One region of the Sphaerisporangium sp. B11E5 genome, then DNA from elsewhere that is predicted to be linked to it. Evidence: predicted binding sites of a transcription regulator. Region 1 holds the regulator's gene; the other holds the start of a gene.
What was found. The regulator HrcA, encoded in region 1, represses chaperone genes, less so after heat shock. The targets are predictions, from matches to a motif close to TTGGCACTCTCNNNNNGAGAGTGCCAA.
Positions count from the first base shown of each region.

Region 2: the regulator HrcA is predicted to act here: its motif matches at 2,488-2,514, upstream of ABGB17_RS23885 (FmdB family zinc ribbon protein).

Region 1 covers NZ_JBDPMD010000014.1:7,514-22,916, reverse strand. The annotation lists gene ABGB17_RS15855 (PhoH family protein) at 1-437, opposite strand, end outside; gene ABGB17_RS15850 (histidine triad nucleotide-binding protein) at 725-1,069, opposite strand; gene ABGB17_RS15845 (SigE family RNA polymerase sigma factor) at 1,217-1,822, shown strand; gene ABGB17_RS15840 (hypothetical protein) at 1,819-2,499, shown strand; gene ABGB17_RS15835 (16S rRNA (uracil(1498)-N(3))-methyltransferase) at 2,509-3,234, opposite strand; gene ABGB17_RS15830 (acyltransferase) at 3,245-4,558, opposite strand; gene ABGB17_RS15825 (helix-turn-helix domain-containing protein) at 4,663-5,247, opposite strand; gene ABGB17_RS15820 (aldo/keto reductase) at 5,374-6,393, shown strand; gene dnaJ (molecular chaperone DnaJ) at 6,415-7,554, opposite strand; gene hrcA (heat-inducible transcriptional repressor HrcA) at 7,554-8,561, opposite strand; gene ABGB17_RS15805 (hypothetical protein) at 8,745-9,737, shown strand; gene ABGB17_RS15800 (DUF3097 domain-containing protein) at 9,758-10,588, shown strand; gene ABGB17_RS15795 (DUF4870 domain-containing protein) at 10,585-11,361, shown strand; gene hemW (radical SAM family heme chaperone HemW) at 11,386-12,603, opposite strand; gene lepA (translation elongation factor 4) at 12,611-14,437, opposite strand; gene rpsT (30S ribosomal protein S20) at 14,687-14,956, shown strand; gene ABGB17_RS15775 (ABC transporter permease) at 15,190-15,403, shown strand, end outside.
Region 2 covers NZ_JBDPMD010000029.1:991-16,393, forward strand. The annotation lists gene ABGB17_RS23870 (D-alanyl-D-alanine carboxypeptidase family protein) at 1-238, shown strand, start outside; gene cpaB (Flp pilus assembly protein CpaB) at 243-872, opposite strand; gene ABGB17_RS23880 (S-methyl-5'-thioadenosine phosphorylase) at 1,047-1,853, opposite strand; gene ABGB17_RS23885 (FmdB family zinc ribbon protein) at 2,138-2,458, opposite strand; gene ABGB17_RS23890 (potassium/proton antiporter) at 2,681-4,186, opposite strand; gene ABGB17_RS23895 (LCP family protein) at 4,302-5,360, shown strand; gene ABGB17_RS23900 (5-formyltetrahydrofolate cyclo-ligase) at 5,357-5,932, opposite strand; gene galU (UTP--glucose-1-phosphate uridylyltransferase GalU) at 5,958-6,863, shown strand; gene glp (gephyrin-like molybdotransferase Glp) at 6,868-8,064, shown strand; gene moaC (cyclic pyranopterin monophosphate synthase MoaC) at 8,061-8,531, shown strand; gene ABGB17_RS23920 (MogA/MoaB family molybdenum cofactor biosynthesis protein) at 8,528-8,995, shown strand; gene ABGB17_RS23925 (GNAT family protein) at 9,181-9,813, shown strand; gene ABGB17_RS23930 (hypothetical protein) at 9,987-10,823, shown strand; tRNA gene ABGB17_RS23935 (tRNA-Ala) at 10,882-10,955, shown strand; gene ABGB17_RS23940 (class I SAM-dependent methyltransferase) at 11,069-11,842, shown strand; gene ABGB17_RS23945 (NAD(P)/FAD-dependent oxidoreductase) at 12,000-13,139, shown strand; gene ABGB17_RS23950 (hypothetical protein) at 13,259-13,663, shown strand; gene ABGB17_RS23955 (LysR family substrate-binding domain-containing protein) at 13,696-14,421, opposite strand; gene ABGB17_RS23960 (DUF5997 family protein) at 14,476-14,847, shown strand; gene ABGB17_RS23965 (hypothetical protein) at 14,778-15,344, shown strand; gene ABGB17_RS23970 (SGNH/GDSL hydrolase family protein) at 15,352-15,403, opposite strand, start outside.

The DNA of each region.
Region 1 (15,403 bases):
AGGATGATGCGGTTGACCTCCTTGGCCTGCAGGGCCTTCACGGCCTTGGCCATGGCCAGGTAGGTCTTGCCGGTGCCCGCCGGCCCGATGCCGAACACGATGGTGTGCTTGTCGATGGCGTCGACGTAGCGCTTCTGGTTCACCGTCTTCGGGCGGATGGTGCGGCCCCGGGAGGACAGGATGTCCAGCGACAGCACGTCGGCCGGCCGTGCGGTGCTCATGCGGAGCATGGCGATGCTGCGCTCGACGGCGTCGGCGGTGAGCTGGGCGCCGGACTGCAGGAGCTCCACCATCTCCTCGAAGAGGCGCACCACGAGGGCGCTCTCCTCGGGGCTGCCGCTGATGGTGATCTCGTTGCCCCGCACGTGGACGTCCGCGCGGAACGCCTTCTCGATGACGCGCAGCAGCTCGTCGCGGGACCCGAGCAGGCTCACCATGGAGTGGTCGTCGGGGATGATGACCTTGGCCTGGGTGCGGGTGGGGCCTTTGCCGCGCGGCGGTTCGCCGGTCTTCGCGCCGTTCGGCGCACTGCGGTTCTCGTGTGACTCGGACATGGGCGGCCCTTGCGGCCTGCTCGCCTCCCGGTCTTGCTTATCTGGGTTGTGCGTGTCTCACGCGGATATCGCCATTCATGCTCTCGCATCCGGCCGGGCCGCGCCGCTGAATAAGCCCATGGTATCCGGGCGCGGGCCGCCGCCGGGGTGCGGTTCTCGTCCGGTCGTCGTCAGCCGGGCGGCCAGGTCAGGGTGCGCCCGCCGAGCACGTGGGCGTGCACGTGGAAGACGGTCTGGCCGGCCTGCGGGCCGGTGTTGAACACCAGCCGGTACCCGCCGCCGGCGACCCCCTCCCGGACCGCCACGGCGTGCGCGGCCTTCAGCACCTCGTCCGCCAGGCCGTCGTCCGCCTCGGCGAGCGCGGCGGCGTTCTCGTAGTGGCCCTTGGGGATGACCAGCACGTGCGTGGGCGCCTGCGGGTTGACGTCCCGGAACGCCACGGTGCGGTCGGTCTCGTGGACGATCGTGGCCGGGATCTCCTTGGTCACGATCTTGCAGAACAGGCAGTCTGTCACGCCCGCATGGTAGTCACCTCTGTTGCCAATCGGTAATACCGAGGAGGCAGCGCGGAATGATCCCCCCGGCTAGGGTTGGTGTGCGACACTTCAGCGTCAGCAGCGGTCAGTGTCGGCGAGGCCACCGGCGAGGACACGAACTGGGTCATGCCCCCTAAAGAACCGGCAGAGCGTAAACCCTCTGGAAAGGCCGTGCGTCCAACTGATGTGACCACCGAGACCCTCGTGGCCGACAGGTCGCTCGGGGCGGTGCCCGTCGGTTGGGACGCCGACGTGGCCGTTACGGCGCTTTACAGTGCCCACTATCGGTCGCTCGTGCGTCTGGCCGTGCTGTTGGTCCGCGACAGCGCCACCGCGGAGGAAGTCGTACAGGACGCCTTCGTCGCCCTTCATGGGGCGTGGCGTCGTCTGCGCGACACCGACAAGGCACTCGCCTACCTGCGACAGTCGGTCGTCAACCGCTCGCGCTCCGTGCTTCGCCACCGGGCCGTCGTCGAGAAGTACGCTCCGAAGGGGCTGCCCGACGCGCCGAGTGCCGAGAACGGCGCGATCGGCGAGCTCGAACGGTCCGCCGTGATCGAGGCCCTGAGGGGGCTCCCGGCACGGCAGCGCGAGGCTCTGGTGCTGCGGTACTACGGCGACCTCTCCGAAGCGGAGATCGCCGGTGCCATGGGCATCAGCAAGGGTGCGGTGAAGAGCCACACAGCCCGCGGAATGGCCGCCTTACGGACTTTACTGGAGCAACTGTCATGACCGAGTCCCCCGACGAGTACGGCGACATCCTGCGCCGTGTCTTGCGTGCGGAGGCGGATTCCGTCGTGCCCTCCGCGGAAGGACTGGAGATCATCCGGACCCGCATCGAGCAGCGCGGGTCACGGGGCATCTTTTGGTGGCGCGCCGCCGCGTCGGCCTTCGGGGCCGTGCTGGTGGCGGCCGCGATCGTAGCGTTCGTGCCTTCGTTGCGCGGCGACGGCGGTGGCGACCAGCGTTCCATCATGCCCGTCCAGTACGACACCGCCCCACCTGACGAGTCGAGCACGCGCAGACCGCCCGGCAACCTGCCGCCCACCACCGGCGGCTCCACCCGCCCCCTGCCGGCCTCGCCGACACCGGGCGCGTCCACGATGGTCCCCAAGCCGAGCACCCTGCCCACCCCGGGCGCCGACTGCGCGACCGCGCCGCCCTCGGACGGGGCGCCGTGCCCGGCGCCGTCGGAGTCCGAGTCGGAGTCCGACCCCGAGGGCCGCACCACCGAACCCAAGCCGAGGCCCACCCAGTCCAAGACCCCCACCAAGGCGCCGACGCCCGCCGCCCCGACCGAGCCCACCCCCACGCCCGCCGAGCCCACCCCGACGGTCAGCGTGACGCCGCAGATGCAGACCGACGGGCCGTCGGACGCCCCCGCGCAGGACCAGCAGGCCGGCGACTGAGGTCGCCGGTCACCACCGGCCGGTGCGGGCGAGCAGCACCGCCGCCGCGGCGACACCCGCGGTGGAGGTGCGCAGGATCGTGGGGCCGAGCAGCGCGGGGACCGCGCCGGCCTCGCGGAACCTGGTGAGCTCGGCGCCGTCCACGCCGCCCTCGGGGCCGACCACGACCACGATGTCGCCCTCCCCGGGCAGGGGCAGGCGGGACAGCGGCTCGGCGGCCTCCTCGTGCAGCACGGCGGCCGTGGCGGCGCCGCGCAGCAGCTCCGCCACCTGCGCGGTGGTCGCCTGCTCCGTCACCTCGGGCAGGTGGAAACGACGGGCTTGCTTGCCCGCCTCGCGGGCCGCCGACCGCCAGCGGGCCAGGGACCTGGCCCCCCGGTCGCCCTTCCACACGGTGACGCACCGCGCCGCGGCCCAGGGCACGATGACGTCCACCCCGGCCTCGGTCATCATCTCGACCGCCAGCTCGCCCCTGTCGCCCTTGGGGAGCCCCTGAACGACCACCAGCCGCGGCGCCGGCGGCGGGACGACCCGCCGTCCGAGCACCGCCACCCGCAGGTTGTCCTTGCCGGCGGCCCGCACCTCGCCCTCGGCCACCGTGCCCGCGCCGTCGGTGAGGTCCACCCGCTCCCCCGGCCGCAACCGGCGCACGGCTGCGGCGTGCCGGCCCTCGGCGCCGTCCAGCACGATCTCCTCGCCCGACAGGTCGTCCGCCAGGAACACAGGCACGCTCACCCGTGAAACCTTAGCCAGCTCTCTCCTCGCCCGGAGCACGGGCGCCCGCCTGGGGCAGGGAGTGGCGCCGCCGGAGCGCGGCGAGCAGGAACACGCCGCCGAAGTAGACGAACACGCCGGGCGGCAGGCCGAGGGGGCCGTCGCGGGCGGGTCCTGACAGGGCGACGGCGAGGAGGCCGGCGACCACGGAGGCCGCCCCGGTGACGATCAGCGCGGTGGGCACCGGGCCCCGCACCGCCGGCACCGCGGCGCCCGCCAGGGCCGCGCGCCGCTCGAAACGGCCGAAGGCGGCGACCAGGGCGGCCAGGATCAGGGCCAGCGTGGCGAGCCAGGGGACGCGCAGGGCGAGCCAGAGCGGGGAGACGGGGGCGGCCGGCGGGAGGGCTCCGGTGCCGTACAGCAGGAGGACGCCGATGACGGCGGCCGTCATGTGCCAGAGGAACAGCGTGAGGACCACCGAGTTGACCGCGACCACGGCCGCCCAGGGGCGTGGCCGGCGCAGCCATCGCCGCGCCGGTTCGCGGGTGGCGAGCACGATGCCCGTCTGGGCCACGGCGAGGGCGAGAAGCGCGAGGGTGGGCGGGGCGGTGTTCTGGTTCTGCTCGCCGCCGATGCCCACCATGCTGACGGGGTAGGGCCCGGGGACGGTGAGCAGGACCAGCGCGGCGACCCCTCCGGCCGCCATGGGAATCCCCCACCGTGACGGCAGCCCGCCGTCCCGCATGACGAAGCCCGTCTGGTGGACGGCCAGCCACGCCAGCAGGTAGTTCGCCGTCCCGATGTACGGCACGCCGAAGCCGAGCCGGGCCAGGTCCACCAGCCCCACCACGGCCGCCAGCCCCACCGGCACGGCGAGGCCCGCGCGCCGGTGCAGCGCGTACATGAACGGCGTGAGGAACACGACCGCGAGGTAGGCCACGAGGAACCACAACGGGATCGTGGCCAGCCACACCGCCGTCCCCACCAGCCCCGGATCGGCCCCCGCCGCCCTGGCCGTGAGGGCGGCCGCCGCGAGCACGCACACCAGCACCGTCGTCGGCCACACCAGCCGCACGGCCCTCCCGAGCGCCCACCCCGCCGCGTTCCCGCCACGTCGCACGTGCGACCGCAGCGACGCCGCGTTGGCGTACCCCCCGACGAGGAAGAACAGCGGCATGACCTGGAACACCCAGGTCAGCGGATGCGTCCACGGCACCAGCTCGAGAACGCTCCCGCCCTGGTACCGCCCGCCGTCGTGGGTCACGTGAATGGCCAGCCAGTGCCCCACGACCACCATCACGATCGCGAGCCCCCGCACGAGATCAATCTGCCGATCCCGCTCCACGGCGACCCACCCCCCGACCGACGCGGCCTGCTCACCTACCTACGACGTTAACCCGGCCGTCCGGGCCACCTTGGTCCGGAACCATGTTCCGCGCAGGCGCGGCCTCAGCGCGGCAGACGCAGTCCCGCGATGAGGATCTCGACCATCCGGCGTGCGTCGTAGCGGGGATCGTTGTCCGCGCCGATGCAGAGGTTGCCGACACCGCGCATGAGCTCGTAGGCCTCGACGCCGGAGCGGATCTCGCCGGCGCCGGCCGCGGCTTCGAGCAGCTGGGCGCACACGGGGACGAGCCGGTCGAGGAAGTAGGTGTGCAGCGCGTCGAAGCCGGCGTCGCCCGACCGCAGCACGGCGGCGAGCCCGTGCTTGGTGACGAGGAAGTCGACGAACAGGTTGATCCACCGCCCCAGTGCGGCGTGCGGAGTCGCACCGCTCGCCAGCAGGGCCGGACCGGCCTCGGCGCAGGCCTCGACCTGGTGCCGGTAGACGGCGATGATCAGGTCCGCCCGGGTCGGGAAGTGGCGGTAGATCGTGGCCACCCCGACCCCGGCCCTGGCCGCGATGTCGCGCACCGGCGCCTCGACCCCCGAGGTCACGAAGACCGCCGCGGCGGCGTCGAGCAGCGTCCTCTCGTTGCGCCGGGCGTCGGCCCGCTTGCGGGGTGCCGCACGCCCCGCGCCCTCGTCGTCCACCGCGCCGTTCCCTCCGCCGTCCGAGCTTGCCAAACGGAACCACGTTCCGTATCGTTTGTGGAACCAGGTTCCGTTTACCCGATGATGCCAGATCCAGGGACCACTTCACAGTTGGAGGAACACCCCATGCAGTACCGCACCTTGGGCCCCACCGGCGTGCAGGTCAGCACCCTCGTGCTCGGCGCGATGAACTTCGGCACGATCGGCCGCACCACCCAGGACGAGGCCACCGCCATCGTCGACGCCGCCCTCGAAGCGGGGATCAACCTCATCGACACCGCCGACATGTACAGCGACGGCCAGTCGGAGGAAATGGTCGGCAAGGCCATCGCCGGCCGCCGCGACGACATCGTGCTGGCCACCAAGGCGTGCATGCCGATGGGCGACGACCGCAACCACCGGGGCGCCTCACGGCGCTGGCTGATCACCGAACTGGACGCCAGCCTGCGCCGCCTCGGCGTCGACCACGTCGACCTCTACCAGATCCACCGCTGGGACCCGGCGACCAGCGACGAGGAGACCCTGTCCGCCCTGACCGACCTGCAGCGCGCCGGGAAGATCCGCTACTTCGGCTCCTCGACCTTCCCGGCGTACCGCCTCGTGCAAGCCCAATGGGCCGCCCGGGACCACCACCTGAGCCGCTACGTCACCGAGCAGCCCAGCTACTCGATCCTGCAACGCGGCATCGAGACCCACGTGCTCCCCGTGACCCAGCAGTACGGCCTCGGCGTGCTGGCGTGGAGCCCCCTGGCCTCGGGCTGGTTGTCGGGCGCCGTCCGCGAGGGCCGGCAGTTCACCACCAACCGCTCGGCGCTCCTGCCCGAGCGCTTCGACCTCTCCATACCGTCCAACCGCGCCCGACTCGACGCCGTCGAACTCCTGGCGAAGATCGCCGACGAGGCCGGCCTGACGCTGATCCAGCTCGCACTGGGATTCGTCACCGCGCACCCCGCCGTCACCAGCGCGATCATCGGCCCCCGCACCCTGGACCACCTGCACGCGCAACTGGCCGCCGCGGACACCGCGCTCTCCCCCGACCTCCTCGACGCCATCGACTCGATCGTCCCCCCGGGCACCGACCTCGCACCTCAGGAGAAGTTCGACACGCCCCCCGCGCTGCTCGACCCGTCACTGCGCCGCCGCTGAGGGGTCAGGAGGCAGGCCCGGTCAGCGGCCGTTGAAGGCGTCGCGGAGACGGGAGAAGAAACCCTGCTGGCCGGGGGCGAACTTGCCGGGAGGGCGCTCCTCGCCGCGGAGCTTGGAGAGCTCCTTCAGCAGCTCCTCCTGGGCGGTGTCCAGGCGGGTGGGGGTCTCCACGTTCACGTGGATCAGGAGGTCGCCCCGGCCGGTCTCGTTCAGGTGCTGTACGCCTCTGCTGTACAGAGGGATGACCTGGCCGGACTGCGTGCCGGGACGGACGTCGATCTCCTCGGCGCCGTCCAGGGTCTCCACCGTGAGGATGGTGCCCAGGGCGGCGGCGGTCATGGGGATCTGGACGGTGCAGTGGAGGTCGTCGCCGCGGCGCTCGAAGATCTGGTGGGGGCGCTCGACGATCTCGAGGAACAGGTCGCCGGGGGGGCCGCCGCCGGGGCCGATCTCGCCTTCGCCGGCGAGCTGGATGTGGGTGCCGTCCTCGACGCCCGCGGGGATGCGGACCTTGATGGTGCGGCGGGTGCGCACGCGGCCGTCGCCGGAGCACTCCTGGCAGGGGTGCTGGATGATGGAGCCGAACCCGCCGCACTGCGGGCACGGGCGGGCGGTCATGACCTGACCGAGGAACGAGCGGGTCACCTGGGAGATCTCGCCGCGGCCGTGACACATGTCGCAGGTGTCGGGGTGGGTGCCCGAGGCGGCGCCGGAGCCGTGGCAGACCTCGCACAGGACGGCGGTGTCCACGACGAGCTCGCGGGTGGTGCCGAACGCCGACTCGGCGAGGTCCAGCTCCACGCGGATGGTGGCGTTGCGGCCACGCCGCGCCCGCGAGCGCGGCCCGCGCGCCCCCGCGCCACCGCCGAAGAAGGCGTCCATGATGTCGCTGAACGGGAACCCCGCGCCGAACCCGGCACCGGCCCCCCCGGGGCTGCCGCCCCCGCCGAACGGGTCGGCGCCGAGATCGAACATCTGGCGCTTGTTGGGGTCCGACAGGACCTCGTACGCCTGGTTGATCTCCTTGAAACGCTCCTGCGTCTCAGGGTCGGGGTTCAGGTCGGGGTGCAGCTCCCGCGCCAGGCGGCGATACGCCTTCTTGATCTCGTCCTGTCCGGCGTCGCGGCGGACGCCGAGGATGGCGTAATAGTCGCGCGCCACTAGGACCCCGCCAGAATCTGGCCGACATAGCGTGCCACTGCGCGCACCGCTCCCATGGTCACCGGGTAGTCCATTCGCGTCGGGCCCAGCACTCCGAGCCGGGCCAGTTCATTGTCGCCCGAACCGTATCCGGCGGCGACGATGGAAGTGCCGTGAAGGCCGGAATAGGGGTTCTCCGAGCCGATGCGCACCGTCACCGAGGAGTCGCTGGCCTCCCCGAGCAGGCGCATCAGCACGACCTGTTCCTCAAGTGCCTCCAGCACGTCGCGCAGGCCGACGGTGAAGTCGGCCGTGAGGTTGGCCGTGCCGGCGAAGACGATCTTCTCGTCGTGCCGGTCCACGAGCGTGTCCAGCAGGACGGACGTTATCGTGCCCGCCATCGGCCGGTCGTCCTCGGGGAGGCGCTCGTGCAGGTCGGCCACCGTCTCGGGCACGCGGCTCAGCGCGCAGCCGTCCAGGCACGCGTTGAGCACGGCCCTCAGGTGGGCGATGCGGTCGTCCTCGACCATGTCGGGAAGGTCCACGACCCGCTGCTCGACCCGCCCGGTGTTGGTGATCAGGACCAGCATGATGCGCCGCTCCGACAACGGCACCAACTCGACGTGCCGCACCGTGGAACGGGTCAGCGAGGGGTACTGCACCACCGCGACCTGCCGGGTGAGCTGCGCGAGCAGCCGCACCGTGCGCGTCACGACGTCGTCGAGGTCGACGGCCCCGGCGAGGAAGGTCTCGATCGCGCGGCGCTCGGCCGCCGACAGCGGCTTGATCTGGGACAGCCGGTCGACGAACAACCGGTAGCCCTTGTCGGTGGGCACCCGCCCCGCGCTGGTGTGGGGCTGGGCGATGTAGCCCTGCTCCTCCAGCACCGCCATGTCGTTGCGTACGGTGGCCGGCGAGACGCCGAGGTTGTGCCGCTCCGCCAACGCCTTGGACCCGACGGGTTCGTTGGTGGACACGTAGTCCTCGACGACGGCGCGCAGAACCGCCAGCTTGCGATCATCGAGCAACGTGCTCACCTCCTGCCTGCTCCGTGCCTGCGTGAACGTCTGGCCTGGCACTCAGTGTTCCCGAGTGCCAAGTGTACGGCTCCTGCCGACACGGTGCGATAACCTGCGGGGCACAGCCCGGGAGCGGCATCCCGACAAGCGGGTTGCTATCGGCCGGCAAGTGACATGGTCCACACTTTCGACATGACCGAGAACACCCCCCGGCCCGAGGACGCGACGTCGCAGATCCCGCGCCCCTACCCCTTCGGCGAGCAGGCCGCACCCGGCTCGTCCCCTTACGGCGCCCAGGGAACCCCTTCCTACGGCGCTCAGGCGGGCGGCGGCTCCGGCGATCGTCCGCCCTTCGGCTCCTCGCCCGGCGGTCAGGGGTACCCCCCGCCGCCCGGCGGCGGCCCCGGCCCCTACGGCCCTCCTCCCGGGCAGGGCTACGGCGGGCAGCCCGGCGGGTACGGCGCGCCCTCCCCCGGGTACGGCCCGCCACCCGGCGGGCAGGGCTACGGCCCTCCTCCCGGCCAGGGCTACGGTGGCCCGTCCTACGGCGCGCCGTCCCCCGGCTACGGCGCTCCCCCGTCGACCGGCGGCCAGGTGCGGCCCCGGCTGCTGTGGATCTTCCTGGCGTGGATCGTCGCGGTGGTCTGCGTCGGCATCGGCGTCGCCGGTTTCGCCGGGGGCCTGTTCAAGACCCTCGACGACGCGGCACCCGACAAGACGTTCCAGAGCGGCGGCAGTGTCGTGGCCGCGGTGGACCCCGCCGAGAGGCCCGCCCTGTACGCCTCGTCGTCCGGCCCGGCCAACGTGACGTGCATCGCCGAGAGCACCGCCACGGGCCGCAAGGCCAAGCTGACCAACCCGGCGACCGCGCAGACCATCACCGCCGACGGGCGCCTGTGGGAGCTGCTGTTCGACATCGGCGTGCCCGCCGCCGGCGAGTACCGGTTCACCTGCCAGGCCGAGGAAGGCCAGCGGGTGGTGTTCGGCGTGGGCAAGGCCCTGACGGCGAACAGCGGCGCGCTGGTCGGCGGAGTGGCCGCGTTGTTCCTCGTGCCGCTCGGCGGGTTCCTGCTCGCGCTGATCGTCACCATCGTGGTGCTGGTGCGCCGCAGCCGCTTCCGCAAGCGGATGCCGCAGGGCGGCGCGCCGTACGGCGGAGGGTGGCAGCCCACGCCGGGCGCCTGAGCTTGCTAGCGTGCCCTGCTATGCGGGACTACGGACGGGATGTTCTGGCCGGCGGCCGGTGGAGAAAGCCGCGGGCCGAGATCCCGCGCGTCCCCGCCGAGCCCGGCCTGGTCGTGGAGGACGCCGACGGCGCCGGGGAGGGTTTCTGCGGCGCCGTGGTGGCCTGTGACAAGGAGGCCGTCACCCTGGAGGACCGGTTCGGACGGCGCCGGGTCTTCCCCCTGGCACCCGCCGCGTTCCTGCTGGAAGGCAGGCCGGTGACGCTGGTACGCCCCGAGACCCCCGCCGCGCGCGCCCCCGGCCGCAGCGCGTCCGGGTCCGTCGCCGTGACGGGCCTGCGGGCGCGGGTGGCCCGCGAGAGCCGCATCTACGTCGAGGGCGTGCACGACGCGGCCCTGGTGGAGAAGATCTGGGGCCACGACCTGCGGGTCGAGGGCGTCGTGGTGGAGTACCTCGAAGGCGTGGACGACCTCCCGGCGATCGTCGAGGAGTTCGCCCCCGGCCCGGGCCGGCGCCTCGGCGTGCTGGTCGACCACCTGGTGCCCGGTTCCAAGGAGAGCCGCATCGCCGCCCAGGTGTCCTCCCCCGAGGTCCTGATCACCGGCCACCCCTTCGTGGACATCTGGCAGGCGGTGAAACCGTCCGTGCTCGGCATCCCCGCCTGGCCCGTGGTCCCCCGCGGCGTGCCGTGGAAGGAGGGCGTGATCGACGCCCTCGGCTGGCACCTGCCCCCCGCGGACGCCTGGCGCCGGATCCTCGGGTCCGTCCGCACGTACACCGACCTTGAGCCCGAACTCCTCGCCCGGGTCGAGGAGCTCATCGACTTCGTGACCACCGAGGAGCACCCATGACCACTCCCCCCGCCACTCCCGGCGACCCCGACCCCACCGACGAGACCCGCCAGGCCCCCCGCCCCGGCTTCGACCCCCCGCCCCCCACCGGCCACGGCCCCCAGGACCACCCCCCGGCCGGACAGCCGTACCCGCAGCCCGGCTACAGCCAGGAGTACGACCGGCCGGGGTACGCCCAGCCCGGGCACGACCAGCCGGGATACGGCCAGCCTGGATACGACCAACCGGGGTACGGCCAGCCCGGGTACGGCCAGCCCGGATACGCCCAGCCTGAGTACGGCCAGCCCGGATACGCCCAGCCTGAGTACGGCCAACCCGGATACGGCCAACCGCCCTACGGACAGCCCGGATACGGCCCCCAGCCCGGCTACGGTCCTCAGCCCGGCTACGGTCCCGGCCACTTCCGGCCGGGGTACGGCGAGCCGCACGGCCGCGGTCGCTACGGCCCGCGCCCCGGCACCGACGACACCACGATGGCCATGCTCGCCCACCTGCTGGGCCTGCTCACCTCGTTCGTCGGCCCCCTCATCCTGTACATGGTCAAGAAGGACGAGTCCCCCTACGTCCGCGACCAGGCCGCCGAGTCCCTGAACTTCCAGATCACCCTGGTCATCGCGTACGTCGTCTGCTTCGTCCTGTCCTTCCTGATCATCGGCCTCATCCTCCTCCCCGTCCTCTGGATCGGCTCCCTGATCATCATGATCATGGCCGCGGTCGCCGCCAACCGAGGAGAGAACTACCGGTATCCGGTGAACATCCGGTTCGTCTCCTGAACCCGGAGCAGGAACGGGCCGGGGTCAGGTCAGGTCGCGGATCACGGCGTCGGCGAGGAGGCGGCCTTTCAGGGTGAGGACGGCGCGGCCCTCGGTGAAGGGCTCGGGGGCGAGGAGGCCGGTGGCCAGGGCCTGGGCCGCGGCTGTGCGGGAGGGCTTGGGGATGTCGGACAGGGGGTAGCCGGAGGCCAGGCGGAGCTCCAGCATCAGGCGTTCCAGGTGGCGGTCGGCGGAGGTGAGGAGTTCGCGGGCCTGGGCGGGGGAGATGCCCTTGGCGAGGCGGGCGGCGTAGGGGGCGGGGTGCTTGACGTTCCACCAGCGCACGCCGTTGACGTGGCTGTGGGCGCCGGGGCCGGCGCCCCACCAGTCGCCGCCGGTCCAGTACAGGAGGTTGTGGCGGCAGCGGGCCTCGGGGGACGTGGCCCAGTTGGAGACCTCGTACCAGTTGTAGCCGGCCTCGGTGAGCATGGCGTCGGCCACGGCGTAGCGGTCGGCGGCGACGTCGTCGTCGGGCATGGGGAGCTCGCCGCGGCGGATGCGGGCGGCGAGGCGGGTGCCCTCCTCGACGATCAGGGAGTACGCCGAGATGTGGTCGGGGGCGGTGGCGACGGCCGCGGCGAGCGACTCGCGCCAGTGGTCGTCGGTCTCGCCGGGTGTGCCGTAGATGAGGTCCAGGCTGATGTGCTCGAACCCGGCGGCGCGGGCCTCGCGGACGGCCGCGGCGGGGCGGCCGGGGGTGTGCAGGCGGTCCAGCACGCCGAGCACGTGCTGGGAGGCGCTCTGCATGCCGAAGCTGACCCGGGTGAAGCCACCCGCCCGCAGCTCCGCCAGCGCGGCGGGGCCGGTGGACTCGGGGTTGGCCTCGGTGGTGACCTCGGCGCCCGGCGCCAGCCCGAACTCGGCGTCGATGGCACGCAGGACCGACACCAGGTCGGCCGCCGGGAGCAGCGTGGGCGTGCCGCCGCCGAAGAACACCGTGCTCACCGGCACGTCGGCGTCGCCGAGCACGCGCCGGGCCAGCCGGATCTCCTCGATCACGGTGGACGCGTAGTCGGCACGGGACGCGCCGGGGCCGAGCTCGGCGGCGGTGTAGGTGTTGAAGTCGCAGTAGCCGCAGCGGGCCACGCAGAACGGCACGTGCACGTAGAAGCCGAACGGCCGCGAACCGAGGCCGCGCAACGCCTCCGCGGGCAGCTCGCCGGTGGCGGGCACCGGGTCGCCGCCGAGTACTACAGAAGGCACGCGGTCGTCACTTCCTGGCCTTGTCCACGCTCGCGGACTCGGTGGACAGCGCGGCGACGAAGGCCTCCTGCGGCACCTCGACCCGGCCGACCATCTTCATGCGCTTCTTGCCTTCCTTCTGCTTCTCCAGGAGCTTGCGCTTACGGGTGATGTCACCGCCGTAACACTTGGCGAGGACGTCCTTGCGGATGGCGCGGATGTTCTCGCGGGCGATCACCCGGGAGCCGATGGCGGCCTGGATGGGCACCTCGAACTGCTGCCGCGGGATGAGCTCCTTGAGCTTCTTGGCCATCTCGACACCGTAGGCGTACGCCTTGTCGCGGTGCACGATGGCGCTGAACGCGTCCACCGCCTCGCCCTGGAGCAGGATGTCCACCTTGACCAGGTCGGCCGACTGCTCGCCCGAGGGCTCGTAGTCCAGCGAGGCGTACCCGCGGGTGCGGGACTTGAGCTGGTCGAAGAAGTCGAAGATGATCTCGCCGAGCGGCAGGGTGTACCGGATCTCGACGCGGTCCTCCGACAGGTAGTCCATGCCGCGCAGCGAGCCGCGGCGGCCCTGGCACAGCTCCATGATGGCGCCGATGTGCTCGGCCGGGGACAGCAGCGTGGCCTTCACCGTGGGCTCGTAGATCTCGGCGATCTTGCCGGCCGGGAACTCCGAGGGGTTGGTGACGACGAGCTCCTTGGCGTCCTCCATGATGACGCGGTAGATGACGTTCGGCGCGGTGGAGATGAGCGAGAGGTTGAACTCGCGCTCCAGCCGCTCGCGGACGATCTCCATGTGCAGCAGCCCGAGGAACCCGCAGCGGAACCCGAACCCGAGCGCCGCGGAGGTCTCAGGCTCGTAGACCAGCGCCGCGTCGTTCAGCCGGAGCTTGTCGAGGGCCTCGCGCAGCTCGGGGTAGTCGTCACCGTCGATGGGATAGAGGCCGGAGTACACCATGGGGCGCGGGTGGTCGTACCCGCCGAGCGCCTCGGCCGCGGGGCGAGCCGCGGAGGTGACGGTGTCGCCGACCCGTGCCTGGCGGACGTCCTTGACGCCGGTGATGAGGTAGCCGACCTCCCCGACGCCGAGCGACATGGACGGCACCGGCTCGGGCGAGATGACCCCGATCTCCAGGGTCTCGTGGCTGGCGCCGGTGGACATCATGATGGTGCGCTCGCGCTTGGACAGGCTGCCGTCCACCACCCGGACGTAGGTGACGACGCCGCGGTAGGTGTCGTAGACCGAGTCGAAGATCAGCGCACGGGCCGCGGCGTCCGCGTCGCCCACCGGGGCGGGCACGTGCTGGACCACGTGGTCGAGCAGCTCCTTGACGCCGGCGCCGGTCTTGCCCGACACGCGCATCACGTCGGACGGCTCGCAGCCGATCAGCCCGGCGATCTCCTCGGCGTACTTGTCGGGCTGCGCGGCGGGCAGGTCGATCTTGTTGAGCACCGGGATGATGTGCAGGTCGGCGTTCATGGCCAGGTACAGGTTGGCCAGGGTCTGCGCCTCGATGCCCTGCGCGGCGTCCACCAGCAGGATCGCGCCCTCGCACGCCTCCAGGGACCGCGAGACCTCGTAGGTGAAGTCGACGTGGCCCGGCGTGTCGATCATGTTGAGCACGTGGCCGTCCCAGGGGAGGCGGACGGCCTGCGACTTGATGGTGATGCCGCGCTCACGCTCGATGTCCATGCGGTCGAGGTACTGCGCCCGCATCTGCCGGTCGTCCACGACACCGGTGAGCTGGAGCATCCGGTCGGCGAGGGTGGACTTGCCGTGGTCGATGTGCGCGATGATGCAGAAGTTGCGGATCAACGCGGGGTCGGTCTGGCCAGGCTGGATGCGCACCGGGGTCCGTTTCAACTGATTGACGACGAGGCGAGAGCCTGGCGGGCGTGCCGCTGCCGCGCTCTACCCCATCAGTTTACCGGCAGGCACGACCACCGATCTCTTGCCTGCGCTAACATAAACCTGCGGGGGTGTGCCGTGATCTCCGATTTGGGGAGGCACCTCGCGAGTTGGTACCCTGTACAACTGCGTGTGGCGCGCCCTCTCTGCCCGCGCGCCCCATCCATCGACTTTCACCGAGGCTTTTTCGTGGCGAACATCAAGTCCCAGATCAAGCGCAACCGGCAGAACGAAAAGGCCCGGATGCGCAACAAGGCCGTCAAGTCTTCGCTGAAGACCGCGATCCGCAAGTTCCGCGAGGCCGCCGAGCAGGGCAAGGCCGATGAGGCCACCGCCCTGATGCGCGCCGCTTCGCGTCAGCTCGACAAGGCCGTCAGCAAGGGCGTCATCCACAAGAACCAGGCTGCCAACCGCAAGTCGGCCATCGCCAAGCGCGCTGCCGCCCTGCAGGCCAAGTAGCCGTACCGGGCTCCGGCCCGGCCGTTCTGGCGCCGCGTCCTCACCGAGGACGCGGCGTTTCGTCGTGTCCGGAAATGCCTGGCACCCGGGTATTCGGGAAATGTCACGATTTCGATATCACAGGGCCGTCCCCGCTGGATATCGGCTCTATCACCGTGAGTCCCGGCCTCTTCCCTGCTGAAGATCCGCAATTAGGGTGTACGAAACGGACATAACGCAGCGGGAGGCGGTTCATGCGGGGGCGGACACCTCTGGTGCTGAGGCGTGCCTTCAGCGAGCCCCTGCTGGTGTTCGCCGCGTTCGGGTCGATCCTCCTCGCGACCACCACCCTGGTCGCGCTGACCATGTACGCCTCCACCGTCGCCGACGTCGGTGTGAAGCGCGCCATGCGGACCGCCCCGACGACCGTCACCGCCACCACCGTCAGCGCCTCCATCCGCGAGGGCG
Region 2 (15,403 bases), on a different contig from region 1:
CCAGCAGGCGGTCTTCTATCGGCGGCCGGGGTTCGCGGCGGTGCCGGGGAGGAGCAACCACGGGCTCGGGCTGGCGGTTGATCTTTGTGGTGGGGTGGATGTGTTCAGGTCGGCGCAGTTCAACTGGCTTGAGGCGAACGGGAAGAGGTTCGGGTGGATACATCCGGACTGGGCGTACAGCAGTCCGTTCGAGCCGTGGCACTGGGAGTACGACCCGAAGCTTGGGTCGCTGCTTTAGGGGGTCAGTGGGTCCTGCCGTGGAGGGTTACGGAGAGGCGGGAGGTCGTGGCGGCGTGGGCCAGGGTGGTGGCCTGGTCGGAGGTGGTGGCGAGGACTATGAGGGTGCCGGTCTCGGTGAGCTGGTCGGGGGGCGGCTTCGGGGTGGCTATCACCTTGAGTGAGCGGATGACGGTGGGGGGTCCCTGGGTGGGGGTGTCGTCCCATTGGCTGGTGGTGCCGATGACGTCCACGGTGTCGCCGGGGTGGAGGAGGGTGGCCGCGGTCGCGTCGTGGATGCGTACGGGGGTGGCGCGCATGCCTGGGCCGTAGGTGTCTATGAGGGCGGGGCCGAGGAGGCGGACGTCGGTCAGTGGCTCGCCGCGGCGGAGGGGGGCGGCGAGGACGCGGCCTGTGATGTCGGTGCCGGGGAGCAGGGCGCCGTCGGGGACCGCTGTGGTGGGGAGGTTCACGACGGTGAGGTCGGTGGTGGTCAGGGGGCCGCTGCTCAGGTCGTGGGCGGCGGCGAGGACGGGGGTGGTGGGAGGTGGCTGGACGGCCAGGGTCACGCACCATAGGGCGGTGGCGGCCAGGAGGGCGGCCAGGAGCCGGCGATGGCGGGTGATCAGCCGGAGTGGGGGTGATGTCGGCCGCATCTCGCTGGCTCCTGGACGGCGGTGGGGTGGCTTGTGGGGTGACTTGGGTGCTTTCAGGGCCCGTGGTCGGGCCCGTGGTCAGCGGCGCCTGGTCAGCGGCGCCTGGTCAGGGGGTTCAATCAGGGGCCCGTAGGCGGGGGGCGCTTGATCTGGTGGGGCGGTGAGGGGTGTTGGTCAGGGGAGGGCGATGGGGAGGGGGATGCCTGCCAGGGCGTCGGGGCAGGGGCAGGTGCGGTCCAGGGTGAGGTCGGTGATCACGGCGCCTACCAGGGTGCGCATGCGTTGGCTGTTGGCGGCGAAGAAGGAGAGGACCTCTTCTTGGGTCACGCCTTCGCCGGTTTCCACGCCGGCGTCGTGGTCGGTCACCAGGGCCAGGGGGGTGTAGCAGAGGGCCAGTTCGCGGGCCAGGACGGCTTCGGGGTGGCCGGTCATGCCGATGATGGACCAGCCGTTGGAGCTGAACCACTTGGACTCGGCTCTTGTGGAGAAGCGGGGGCCCTCGATGATGACCAGGGTGCCGCCGTCCACTGCCGGCCAGCCTTCCGCTACCGCTTTGTCATAGGCGAGGGTTCGGCCTCGGGGGCAGTACGGGTCGGCGAAGGGGACGTGGACGGCGCCGCCGGACTCGTAGTAGGTCTGCTCTCTGCCGGAGGTGCGGTCGACGAGTTGGTCGGGGATCACCAGGGTGCCGGGGCCGTAGTCGGCGCGGAGGGAGCCCACGGCGCTCGGGGCCACCACTTGGCGGACGCCCAGGGAGCGGAGGGCCCAGAGGTTGGCGCGGTAGGGGATGCGGTGGGGTGGGTAGCGGTGGTCCCGGCCGTGGCGGGGGACGAATGCCACGGAATGGTCGCCGATCTGGCCCACTGTGATGATGTCGCTCGGTGGGCCGTACGGGGTCGTTACCTCGATCTCTTTGGCGTCTTCCAGGAGGGAGTAGAACCCTGAGCCGCCGATGACGCCGATGTCCGCTGTCATGACCATGGGCGAGACATTAGCGCGCTGGGGGAGGTGGGAAGAGGGCTGAGGCTCTACCTGTGGATAACTCTCGGCCCCTGTCCTGCCTCTACCTGAGGTGGGTGGGCAGCCGGGTGCCCGCCGTATCGCGGCGCCGGATTCGCCGTACGACGTCCCACCGCGTCGGCGCCGTGCCTGTGCCTTGTGGGTGGGTGGTACCGGCGGGGGCGCCCGAGTTCGTCGAGGTGCCGGGCTGCACGGGAGACGTGCACCGTGGGGTGGTTGTACGGCCGGGGGCCGTACAACCGGCGTCAGGCGGCGGAGCTGGTGGTGGTGGAGGGCGACGACGAGGTGGAGGAGGAAGAGGCTGTGGTGGCCGGTTCCTTCTTGGGGGTGGAGTCGGTCGTCGCGGGGGACGAGCCGTTGCCGGAGCTCGTGGTGGAGGAAGAGGTCGAGGAGCGGTTGTCGGTTCGGTAGAAACCGGAGCCCTTGAAGACGATGCCTACGGCGGAGAAGACCTTGCGGAGCTGGCCCTGGCACTGGGGGCAGGTGGTCAGCGGGTCGTCGGTGAAGCGCTGGACGACCTCGAGGCCCTCACCGCATGCGGTGCAGGCGTACTGGTAGGTAGGCACGCACTCCTCCTTATATGGCTCAGCGTAGTTTGGCACTCTACCTCTGCGACTGCTAATGGTACGCAGCCGACTAGGGTAAACGCCACCCGGATGATTTGTAATCCCGGTCTCAGGGGTGGGGGCAGGGCGGGGAAGCGCTGGTCAGGGCGGGTGCACGGGTCAGAGGGGACAGGGGGAGCCGATCCGGTCCGGCCAGGGGGCAGCGCCGAAGGCGGCTCCGCGTCATTCGCCGCGTTCTCCGAACCAGCCGGCCAGTTTGCCGCGGCGGCTGATGGCGCGCAGGCGGCGTTCCACGGTCTGCCGCAGCGGGGCGGTGGTGACGATGAGCAACTGGTCCTCGGCGCGCAGGCGGGTGGTGGGTTCGGGGACGAACGAGTGGTTGTCGCGGACGACCATGGTGACGGCGGCGTCGGAGGGAAGCCGTAGTTCGAAGATCTCCACGCCGTGCAGGCCGGACCCGGGTGGGATGGTCACCTGGAGCAGGTCGGCGTTGAGCTCCTCCAGCGGGGCCGCTTCGACGTCGAGCTCGCGGGCCTCCCCGGGGGCGCTGATGCCGAGCACGCGGGCCACGTACGGCAGCGTCGGGCCCTGCACCATCGTGAAGACGATCACGATGACGAAGACCTCGTTGAAGATGCCCTTGGCGCCGGACACCCCGGCCGCCCACGGGATGGTGGCGAGCACGATGGGCACGGCGCCCCGCAGCCCGGCCCAGGACAGGAACACCTGCTCGCGCGCGGACAGCACGTCGATCCGCCCCAGCCGGACCACCAGCGCCGACGCCACCACCGACAGCGGCCGGGCGAGCAGCACCAGCGCCAGGCCGCCGATCATGCCGGGCACCACGGTGGACGGCAGCTCGAACGGGCTGGCGAGCAGGCCGAGCATGACGAACAGCCCGATCTGCGCGAGCCAGGCGGCCCCCTCGGCGAAGCCCCGGGTGGCCACGCGGTGCGGCAGCCGCGCGTTGCCGAGCACCAGTGTGGCGATGTACACCGCGAGGAACCCGCTGCCGTGCAGCAGCGCGGCCCCGCTGTAGGTGACGAGGGCGAGCGCGAGCACCGCGATGGGGTACAGGCCGGACGCCGGCAGCGCCACGCGGCGCAGGGTGTACGCCCCGAGCGGCCCGACGACGAGGCCCACGGCGGCGCCGATGGCGAGTTCCAGCACGGCGTCGAGCACGACGTGCCCCACGGTGGGCAGCGCGCCGGGGCCGGTGGTGCTGAGCATCATGACGACGATGACGGTGGGGGCGTCGTTGAACCCGGACTCGGCCTCCAGGATCCCGGCGAGCCGCGGCGGCAGGGGCAGGCGGCGCAGCACGGAGAACACCGCGGCGGCGTCGGTGGACGCGAGGACCGCGCCGAGCAGCAGCGCGGACCGCCAGTCCATCGCGAGCAGCCAGTGCACGGCCCCGGCGAGGGCGAAGATGCTGACCGCGACGCCGAGGGTGGCGAGCACCAGGGACGTCGGCACGGCCCGCCGCACGTGCTCCCAGTTGGTGGTGAGGCCACCTTCGGCCAGGATCACCGCGAGGGCGATCAGCCCGATCTGCTGGGCGAGCTGGGCGTTCTCGAACTCGATGCCGAGCCCGGCCTCACCGAGCAGCAGGCCGAGGCCGAGGTAGATCAGCAGGCTGGGCAGTCCCGTGCGGTGCGCGACACGTACGGAGGCGATGGCGACGATGACGACGGCGGACGCGAGCAGCAGCCAGGTATCCAGATTCACCGGCCTCCGATCTCGCGTTTTCGGGCCATTCTGTCGTATTCGTATAGCCCCCTACCACGATGAACAGCTACCGTCACACGCGACACTCGCGTTACACATCAAGACGGGTCATCAGGTGACGGACGAGACTTCCCCGGTCGCGGAAAGTACGGTGGACGCCGACGAAGAGAAGATCGTCCGGGCGGAGCCCAAGAAGCGTCCCCGCCTGCTGCGCCGGTTACTCATCGTGACCGCGCTCGGTGTGGCGATGTTGGCCGCTGCGGGGTTCGCGCTGGTGATGGAGCGTCAGTTCACACTGAACGGCAACATCGAGCGCATACCTGGAGCGTTCCCCGAGGAGGCGGGCCGTCCCGCCAAGACGGTGGGCGAGGCGCAGAACTGGCTGCTCATCGGTTCGGACAAGCGGCCGGGCGAGGCGGGCAATCAGCGGGCCGACACCATCATGATCGTGCATGTCCCCGCGGACCGGGCTCGGCTCACCCTCATCGGCATCCCCCGCGACTCTTATGTCCGTATCCCCGGGCACGGAAACAACAAGATCAACGCCGCGTACTCTTTCGGCGGCCCGCGACTGCTGATCCGCACGGTCGAGAACCTGACCAAGGTCCGCATCGACCATTTCGCCGCTCTGGACTTCCAGGGGTTCGTCACGATGACCAAGGCCATCGGCGGCGTGGACGTATATGTCGCGAGAAAGGTCTACGACCCGGCGAACAAGGTCACCTGGCCGCAGGGCACCGTGCACCTGGAGGGCGAGAAGGCGCTGATGTTCGTACGGCAGCGCTACAACCTGCCCGGCGGGGACTTCGACCGCATCCGCCGCCAGCAGGCGTTCATCGGCGCGATGGGGCGCAAGATCGTCAGCCGGGACCTGCTCACCGACCCGCTCAAGCTGAACGGCTTCCTGGAGGCCCTCACCCGCGCGGTGAGCGTGGACGACGGCGTGACGCTGAGCACGTTGCGTGATCTCGCGCTGGAGCTGCGGGACCTCCGGCCGGACAAGGTCGACTCGGCCACCGTCCCCAATCTGGGCTCGGTCACCGTGCGGGGGGCGAGCGTCGTACGGCTGGACAAGCGGGCCGGGGAGAAGTTCTTCGCGGCGATCAGGGACGACAAGCTGACCGAGTACTTCGACACGAGCGGCGGCCTCAACGACCTGACGATTCTCCCCTAATGTGAAAGTTTCCCGGGAATCCGTACGATCCCGGAGGGAAGCGCCGCCATCGACACCGGCTGGTCGTGCGGCTCGCCCGGAACGTCCACCAGTTCCCCTTCGTGGAGCAGCGCCACGGTCGGCACGTTCGGCCCCACCCGCGCCAGGGCCCGGTCGTACGACCCGCCGCCCCGCCCGAGCCGCATGCCGGTGACCGGGTCCACGGCCAGCGCGGGCACGATGACCAGCGCCGCCGTGCGGATGGCGTCCACCCCCCGCGGGGTGTCCACCGGCTCCATCAGCTTGCGCGGCCCGGGCGCCAGCGAGTCGGGGCCGTCGTACACCGCCCAGTCCAGGTCGTTGTCGGGCCGCAGGATCGGCAGGATCACCGTGGCGCCGTGCTTCCACAACGCGAAGACGAGCCCGTGCGTCGCGGGCTCGGTGCCGGTCGACCAGTACGCCGCGACCAACCCGGCCATCTGCACCCAAGGCTGGTCGAGTAGCGTTTCCCTGATCGCTGTCGCGGAGCCGCGCGGATCGGCGACGTCCGCTCGTGCGGTGACGATCCTGCGGCGCAGCTCCGCTTTGTCCACTCGGCCCTCCATTAAGGTGCTTCACATGGCTGACTACGATCCAGTGACCAAGGTCGTCATCCCCGCCGCCGGGCTCGGCACGAGGTTCCTGCCCGCGACCAAGGCGACCCCCAAAGAGATGCTGCCGATCGTCGACAAACCGGCCATCCAGTATGTCGTCGAGGAGGCGGTCGCCGCAGGGCTGCTCGATCTCCTCATGGTGACCGGCCGCAACAAGCGCTCCATCGAGGACCACTTCGACAGAGCGTACGAGCTCGAGGACGTGCTCGCCGCCAAGGGCGACGAGGAACGCCTGTCCCAGGTGCTCGAACCGGTTGAGATCGCCACGTTCCACTACGTACGGCAGGGCGAGCCGAAGGGCCTCGGCCACGCCGTCCTGTGCGCCAAGCAGCACGTCGGCGACAACCCGTTCGCCTGCCTGCTCGGCGACGACCTGATCGACCCGCGCGACAACCTGCTCAAGCGCATGATCGAGGTGCGCGACACCTACGGCGGCAGCGTGGTGGCGCTCATGGAGGTGCCGCGCGAGCAGGTCTCCCTGTACGGCTGCGCCGAGATCGCCCCCACCTCCGAGGACGACGTGGTGCGGGTGACCGGCCTGGTCGAGAAGCCGCCGGCGGAGGAGGCGCCGTCCAACTGGGCCGTCATCGGGCGGTACGTCATCGACCCCGCGGTGTTCGAGGTGCTGGAGAACACCCCGCCCGGCCGGGGCGGCGAGATCCAGCTCACCGACGCGCTGCTTGAGCTGGCCGGCCGGGAGAACGACGGCGGCGGCCCGGTGCACGGGGTGCTGTTCCGCGGGCGGCGGTACGACACCGGCAACAAGCTCGACTACCTGCGCACGGTCGTGCAGTTCGCCGCGGAGCGGCCCGACCTGGCGCCCGATTTCATCCCGTGGCTGCGCGAGTTCCTGGACGACAGCGCGAGGTGACCCCATGAAACCGGTGGACGCGCACCTGGACGAGATCCTGCGCACGGTACGGCCGCTGGACCCGGCCGAGCTCGACCTCGAGCAGGCTCTCGGCGCCGTGCTGGCCGAGAACGTCACCTCGCCGGTCGCGCTGCCGCCGTTCGACAACTCCGCCATGGACGGCTACGCCGTGCGGGTCGAGGACGTCGAGGCGGCCACCGAGGAGCGGCCCGCGCTGCTCCCGGTGGCCGCGGACGTCCCGGCAGGCGAGAACACGCCGCGCCTGGTGGAGCCGGGTTCGGTCACCCGCATCATGACCGGGGCGCCGCTGCCCGAGGGCGCCGACGCCGTCGTGCCGGTCGAGTGGACCGACGGCGGCACGATCAGGGTCGCGATCCACCGGGCCCCCGAGCCCGGCAACGCGATCCGGCGCTCGGGTGAGGACGTCCGCGCCGGGGACGTCGTGCTGGCCGCGGGCACGCTCATCGGCCCCGCCCAGCTCGGCATCCTGGCCGGGGTGGGCCGCCGCTCCGTGCGGGCCCGCCCCCGCCCCCGGGTGCTGGTGCTGTCCACCGGCGCCGAGCTGGTGGAGCCGGGGCTGCCGCTCGGGCCGGGGCAGATCTGGGAGTCCAACAGCTTCACCCTGGTCGCGGCGGTGCGGCAGGCGGGCGGCGAGTCGCGCCGCAGGAGCGCCGTGGGCGACGACCCTGCGGCGTTCCTCGAGACCCTGACCGGCCTGCTCGGCGAAGCCGACGCGGTGATCACCAGCGGCGGCATCTCGATGGGCGCGTACGAGCCGGTCAAGGAGGCGCTGACCCCGCTCGGCACCGTCCGGTTCGAGAAGGTCGCCATGCAGCCGGGTATGCCGCAGGGCTTCGGGGTGATCGGCGAGCGGAACACACCGATCTTCACGCTGCCCGGCAACCCGGTGTCGTCGTATGTCTCCTTCGTGCTTTTCGTCCGCCCGGCGCTGGACCGCATGCGCGGGCTGCCCGCCGGCTTCCCGCGGACGGTGACCGCCACGACGACCGCGGCGCTGCGCTCGCCCAAGGGCAAGCGTTCCTACCTGCGGGGCGTGCTGGACGGCGACGAGGTCGCGCCGGTGCGCGGGCAGGGCTCCCACCAACTGGCCGCGCTGGCCGGCGCCGACGCCCTGATCGTCGTGCCCGAGGACACCACCGAGGTGCCCGCGGGCACGGCCGTGGAGGTGATCCCGCTGTGAGTGAGCTGACACATCTGGACGAGTCCGGCGCGGCCCGCATGGTGGACGTGTCCGGCAAGGACGTCAGCGCACGTACGGCTCTCGCGAGCGGGCGCGTGCTGCTGTCGCGCGAGGCGGTGGCGGTGCTGCGCGCGGGGGACGTGCCGAAGGGTGACGCCATCGGGGTGGCGCGCATCGCGGGCATCCAGGGGGCCAAGCGCACCCCGGACCTCATCCCGCTGTGCCACCCGATCGCGGTGCACGGCGTGAAGGTGGAGATCGAGGTCGAGGACGACGGGGTGCGGATCACCGCGCGGGTGAAGACCGCGGACCGCACCGGGGTGGAGATGGAGGCGCTGACCGCCGTCACGGTGGCGGCGCTCGCCATGATCGACATGATCAAGGCGGTGGACCCGGCGGCGGTCATCACCGACGTCCGGGTCGAGGAGAAGACCGGTGGCAAGACCGGCGTCTGGAGCCGTCCGTGAGGGCGCTGGTGGTGACGGCGTCCAACCGGGCCGCTGCTGGTATATATCCGGATAAATCCGGGCAACTGCTGGCCGGGCTGCTCGCCGAGGCCGGCTGCGAGGTGGACGGCCCGCACGTGGTGCCGGACGGCGAGCCGGTCGAGGACGCCCTGCGCGCCGGCGTCCGCGAAGGGTACGACGTGATCGTCACCACCGGCGGCACCGGCCTGACGCCCCAGGACCTCACACCCGAGATGACCCGCCGCGTGATCGACCGCGAGGTCCCCGGTATCGCCGAGGCCGTCCGCCAGGCCAACCGCGACAAGGTGCCCACATCGGTGTTGTCCCGGGGCATCGCCGGGCAGGCGGGCCGCACGCTCATCGTCAACCTGCCGGGCTCCTCGGGCGGGGTGCGGGACGGCATGGCCGTGCTCGCCCCGATCCTGCGGCACGCCGTCGACCAGATGCGGGGCGGCGACCACTGATCCGGCGCCGGCTCCGGCCGGTGACTGATCATGACGGTTGTTCCGTTACGCCTCCCCCGAAGGGGGCGTTACCCGATACGCTGCGCCATCGGCCCGGCACCTCCCGGCACCGGCCGTCACCCCGGCAACAGAGGACATAAGGTACGCCATGGCGAACATAGGGTTCGACAGGGGATGATTGACCCGTGGATCGACTACGCGGCTGGCCGGCGACCCTGGTGGAGGGGCCGGTGGGGCTCCGGCCGCTCCGATTGCGCGACGTCGGCGTGTGGCGGGAGACGCGGTTGCGCAACGCCGACTGGCTCAGGCCATGGGAGCCCAGCAACCCCGAGACGCCGCTGTTCCGCACCGGGCTCGGGCCGTACATCTCCATGGTGGGCACCCTTCGCAGGGAGGCGCGCCAGGGGCTGGCCCTGCCATGGGTGGTCACCTGGCGGGGCGCGTTCGCCGGGCAGCTCACCGTGGGCGCGATCGTGTGGGGCTCGGCGCGCTCTGCCCAGGTCGGCTACTGGGTCAGCGGCGCCCTCGCCGGGCGCGGCATCATCCCGACCGCGCTCGCCATGGCCGTGGACCACTGCTTCTTCACCGTCGGCCTCCACCGCCTGGAGGCCAACATCCGCCCGGAGAACCACGCGAGCCGCCGCGTCGTCGAGAAGCTCGGCTTCCGCGAGGAGGGCGTACGCCGCCGCCACCTGCACATCGACGGCGCCTGGCGCGACCACATCTGCTACGCCCTCACGCTGGAGGACGTCCCGCGCGGGCTGCTGGCCCAGTGGCGGCAGAACAGCCAGAAGGCGCCCCACGATGGCATGGCGTAGCGCGGCATAACCAGCTTTGACCGACGCTTGGCCATAAACAGGTTGACGATCTCGCGACACACCGCACCGAATGCTCGTCAACCAGTGACACCCGGTCCTACGGTGCGTCACGTGAACACATTCGCCGCGGCACCGAGCCCCACGCTGTGTTCACGCTGCCCCGAGGAGGCCCGATGAGCAGTGCCTTCCTCTACCTGGGCATCGTGGTGATGTGGCTGTGCGTGCTCGTGCCCATGTGGCTACGCCGCGACCGCCACGCCGTAGAACACGCCGCCGACGCGTACTCCGAGGACGGCGACACCCTGACCGACGCCTCCATCACCCCGACCCCGGCCACCGTCCACCCCGACGACGACACCATGGACCTCCCCCTCCCCTCAGGTCAAGGGACCACCACCGGTGTCATGGCAGCGGCCGGGAACCTTCCCGAGCCGCAGGGCGAGGCCGCCGCCGTCCCGCGTGCCGGCATCACCGCCCCGGCCGGCGACACGACACACCGGAACGACGGCCCAGCCCACCGGGCCTACGGCACAGCCCACCAAGGCGCCGCCGCCCTCCGGGATGACGCCGCCGCTCACCAGGACGCCGCCGCTCACCAGGACGCCGCCGCCCAGCAGGACGACACCACCCACCGGGACGAGACCCGCTCGCCCGAGTCCCGCCGCCGCGCCCGCATCATGGCCCGCCGCCGCCAGGGCCTCCTGTGGAGCGTTCTCGTCCACGTGAGCATGCTCACCGCCGCCGCCGCGGGTTTGCTCCCCTGGTGGGCCGTCAGCCCCACCGTGCTCGTCCTCGCCGGCTACCTCTGGATGCTCCGTATCTCCGTGATCGCCGACCGCGAACGCCGCGCCGCCGCCCACGCCCGCGCCGAACGCGAACGCCGCGCCCGCGAACTCCACGACGCCGAGGAACTGGCCGCCCAGCAGGCCGAGGCCGACGTCCTGGAGTTCCGCGCCCGCATCAAGCTCTTCGACCAGTACTCCGACCACCGCCGCGCCGCAGGAGATTGATCACCCCCCTCCGGTGGCGCGGACGAGTCCCAAAGTTTGCTAACCTGGTCGGGTCCTAGGGGCTGTAGCGCAGTCCGGTAGCGCACTTCGTTCGCATCGAAGGGGTCAGGGGTTCGAATCCCCTCAGCTCCACCCAGGTCAAAGGCCGTTTCCGCTGATCGGAAACGGCCTTTTTGATCTTCTGGGTGACCAACTGAGTGACTAAGGGCCTGTCCGGCGGATCATGTGACCACTAGCCTGCGACGATGGAACGCGTAACCGACGTGCCCGAGAGCTTCGCCCGGTCCGCAGACCGGGACCAGGTGAATGACTACGACGGTTTCGCCGAGGCGTACTCGGCGGAGAACGAGAACAACCTCGTGAACGCGTACTACGAGCGGCCCGCGATGGTGGCTCTCGCCGGAGACGTGGCCGGCCGTCGGATCCTGGACGCCGGTTGCGGCTCGGGCCCCCTGTCCGCTGCACTACGCGACCGCGGGGCGGTCGTCACCGGCATCGACTCCAGCGCCGCGATGCTGGCCTTGGCAAGACGGCGGCTGGGTGACGACGCGGACCTGCACGTGGTCGATCTGAGCGACCCCCTGCCGTTCGCCGACGATGCGTTCGACGACGTGGTCGCGTCGCTGGTACTGCACTACCTGAAGGACTGGGGACCGGCGCTGGCCGAGTTGCGGCGAGTGCTCAGGCCCGGCGGCCGGCTGATCGCGTCGGTGGACCACCCGTTCGTGGCCTACACGTTCCAGGATCCTCGGCCCGACTACTTTGCGACCACCAGCTATACCTTCGATTGGAGGCTTAACGGGCAGTCCACCCCGATGAGGCTCTGGCGCAAGCCATTGCACGCGATGACCGATGCCTTCACCACCGCCGGTTTCCGCCTCGCCGTCATCAGCGAGCCACAGCCCGACCCGGCCGCCCGTGAGCTGTTCCCCGACGACTTCCATGTCCTTTCGAGCAAACCCACCTTCCTGTTCTTCGTCGTCGAGGTACCGCTGTCGGCTACCGGCTCGGACGACTAGGCAGTCGTGGACCGCGAGCGGAGCCAGAGCGGGATCGAGGCGACGATGACGGTGCCGTGGAAGATGTAGGCGCGCTTGTCGCGACGGTGTGGAGGTATGAGGCAGGTAGTGTGCAAACCGTCGTACGGATGAGGCGTCGCCCCTACCGTCGCATGGTATGCAGACAGTGGATGTACTGGTCGTGGGCGCGGGCCTGGCAGGCCTGCGCACGGCTCGCCTGCTCGCGCGACGGGAACTGAACGTGATGGTGGTCGACCGACGCAGGTCGCTGTCGACGGGCATCCGCACGACGGGGATCTTCGTACGCCGCACCCTCGATGACTTCGACGTGCCGGATCACCTGCTCGGGCCAGGTGTCCGGGACGTGCTGCTGTATCCGCCGTCACGGCGGGCACCGATCAGGCTCACCAGCGACCGGGACGAGTTCCGCGTGGCCGACATGGCGGCCGTCTACGAGCACGCGCACCGCGCGGCGGAGTCAGCGGGGGCACGGGTTCTCTTGGGCGTACGGTATGTCGGCGCGTCGATGGGCTCTGTGCGGTTCGCGGGTGCGGAACCGGTGAGGGCCCGGTTCATCGTCGGCGCGGACGGCGCCCGCTCCCGGGTGGCCCGCGATCTCGGCCTTGATGTCAACCGGCGTTTCCTCGTCGGTGCCGAGATCGTCCATCCGATCGCGCCGGTCACGACCACCCCGGCGTTCCACTGCGTGCTGGACCCCCGGATCGCTCCGGGATACCTGGGATGGGTCATCGACGACGGCCGGAACGCGCATGTCGGCGTCGCGGGATATCCGAACGCGATGCGCACCGGCATCCGACACCTGCTGGACGCCTTCGCCGCGGATGCGCCCGGCAGGACACCGCCGGCCGGGCCGGTCGAGCGCCGAGGTGGTCCTATTCCGGTCGGTGGTGTGCTGCGACGGTTGGCGTGCCCCGCCGGACTGCTCGTCGGAGATGCGGCGGGGGCGGTGTCGCCGCTGACGGCCGGTGGGTTGGATCCCTGTCTACGCATGTCGGAACTGGCCGCGGCGGTCATCGCCGGGTACCTGCGTACCGGCGACGAGCGTGTGCTGAGCCGGTATGACGGGGACGCGTTGCGGACCCGGTTCCGAGGCCGGCTGTTGTTGCGCCGCGTGTTCGCCGGCATCCGATCCCCCGCTGCGGCGGAGGCGGCGGTGACCGTGCTACGCGGTCGCGCGGGTCGTGCCTTGGCGGCGCGGGTCCTGTTCGGCGACGGCTCGTTTCCTGAAGTCAGTCCACGGCTCGCGGACCTGGCAATCGACCACCCTTACCGGTGACGCCGGTCGGCTCGCCTGTTATCGGGGGCCGATGGTCGTGTGGGTTATTTGCCTCGCCCGGCATCATCCCCGCTCGGTACTGTGCTTATGACGACAAGCACACCTTTCTGAGAGCGGTCATGAAGCGTAGGACGCCCCAGGAGAAGAAGCTACTGAGCTATGCCAAGGATCGCCGCAATGATTACGGCGAGAACGACAAGAGCTCTCGGAAGAACATCCGCCGGAACAAGAAGGCGCCGCATCGCGCCAACCGGCATCATGCGGCCCAGGTTCTTGAAGCTGCCAAAGGCGCGGTGGACGACTTCGCCGAGTCGGCGGTGGAGGAGCGCCTCCTGAGGAAGCGTCCGAAGTCGTGGCAGAAGTACCGTGACGCGCCGTTGGGGGAGATCCTTCAGTACAAGATCGCCAGGCGTGTGGATCTGGGTATCGAGGATCCGGAGGAAGGCAGGGTTCGAATAGAGCGGGTTCGCCGGCGGTTGCGGCCGGCGGTCGATTATGTGAGCCCGCAGGAGCTCCTTGGGTGACGAACTGAACTCGGTGTTTCCGGGGCTGCGGGTCACCGAGGTCGGTTGCCCTTGCGTTTGCGGTTGGCGGGTACGGGGCGGCGGCTGGAGCCCTGTGGGGGTTTTGTTGTCTGTCGCTGTGTCTGTTTCTTCGGCGAGGGGGCGGGGGCGCGGCCCCGTGAGCTGTTCGCCGTTCGTCCGCGGACGATGCCGATGAAATCTTCCACCAGGTCAGTGGTGGCGTCGGTGGGCCAGGTCAGTGTGACCTGGGATTGGGGGGCGTCGGGTACCGGGCGGTAGGTGAGGTCTCTGCGGTGGTGGAGGCGTGCCAGTGACTGGGGGACCAGGAGGAGGCCGGTACCGGCTGCTACCAGTTCGATGGCTTCAGCGGTTGTTGCCGGTCGGGTGAACGCGGGTAGGCCGGGCCGGGCCGTCCACTCGAGGGTGTCGTCCAGGGGATGGAGCAGCTCTTGGTCGGCGAGGTCGGCGATGGTCACCTCGTCGGCGGCGGTCACCGCGTGATCCTTGGGGACCACGACCACGGTGTTCTCCACGTAAAGAGGAATCACGCTGAGCCCGTCCCGGTCGAACGGAAGTCTGGCGAATCCCGCGTCGGCGCCGCCGTTTCGCAGGAGCTCCACCACCTCGGCGGCGGGAACCGTGACCAGGGTGATCGGCACGCCGGGCATCCGCTCCGTCCAGATGTTGACCCATTTCGCGGGGGTCACCCCGGGCGGGTACGCCAGTCGGAACACTTCGCCGGTCTCTCGCTCAGTCACTTCCTCAGCGTAGCGATGTCAGGGGAACCGTTCCGACTGACTACTCTTGGCGCCATGCCCTCGCCCAAACCGAAGACCGTCCAGACGATGAAGCCCGCGACCGCGGCCAAGAAGCTGGGTGTCCTCCTCTCGGCCACTCCCGCCGAGTTCCAGGCGGGTGTCGTCTCCAGGGACGAGCTGAACGAGATGCAGTCGACGCCCCCCGCCTGGCTGGCCGACCTGCGCCGCAACGGCCCACATCCCAAGCAGGTCATCGCCGCGAAGCTCAGGGTCTCCACTTCGGGCCTGATCCGAGGCGGGATCACCGGGCCGCTCACCACCGCGGAGATCGATGAGCTGAAGGCGGAGAACCCGCCGTGGCTGGAGCGCGAGCGGACCATCCATGCCGAGGCCCGCAAAGAAGCACTCCGCCTCAAGCAACGCTAGACAGCACCAGCCCGTACGCCGCGGACCATTACGACACCATCAGGACCGCGTCGGCCGCCGACCACTTCGCGCGCATCGGGAGCTTCAGCATCCTGCGGCACGGGGACATCATCGCCGTCAAGTACGGCAACGGTGGCGGCGGCACCGGTGAGGCCACCGGGCACGTCATGATCGTGCAGGAGAAGCATCTCCACGACCGCGACGGGAATCCCGCCACCACCGAGTGGGCCGTGCGGGTGATCGACAGCACGAGCAACCCGCACGGCGCGGCGGAGAGCGCCGGCCCGGGCTCGCCGTACCTGGCCTACCCCGACACCCGGTCGGTCCCCGACTTCGGCGGGGTCGGCGACGACGAGGAGTACAACGGCGCGGGCCGCGGATGGATCTTCGTCCAGACCGTGGACAACCGGCCGACCGGTTACTGGTGGGGCGCGAACGAGTCCGCTTTCCACCCGGTGGCCGATCGCCCGATGGCCCTCGGCAGGGTGCTGGAGTGACGCCCGCCTACCAGCGCAGACGCAGGGTGGTGATGAACTCGCCGAGCCGGTCGGCGATG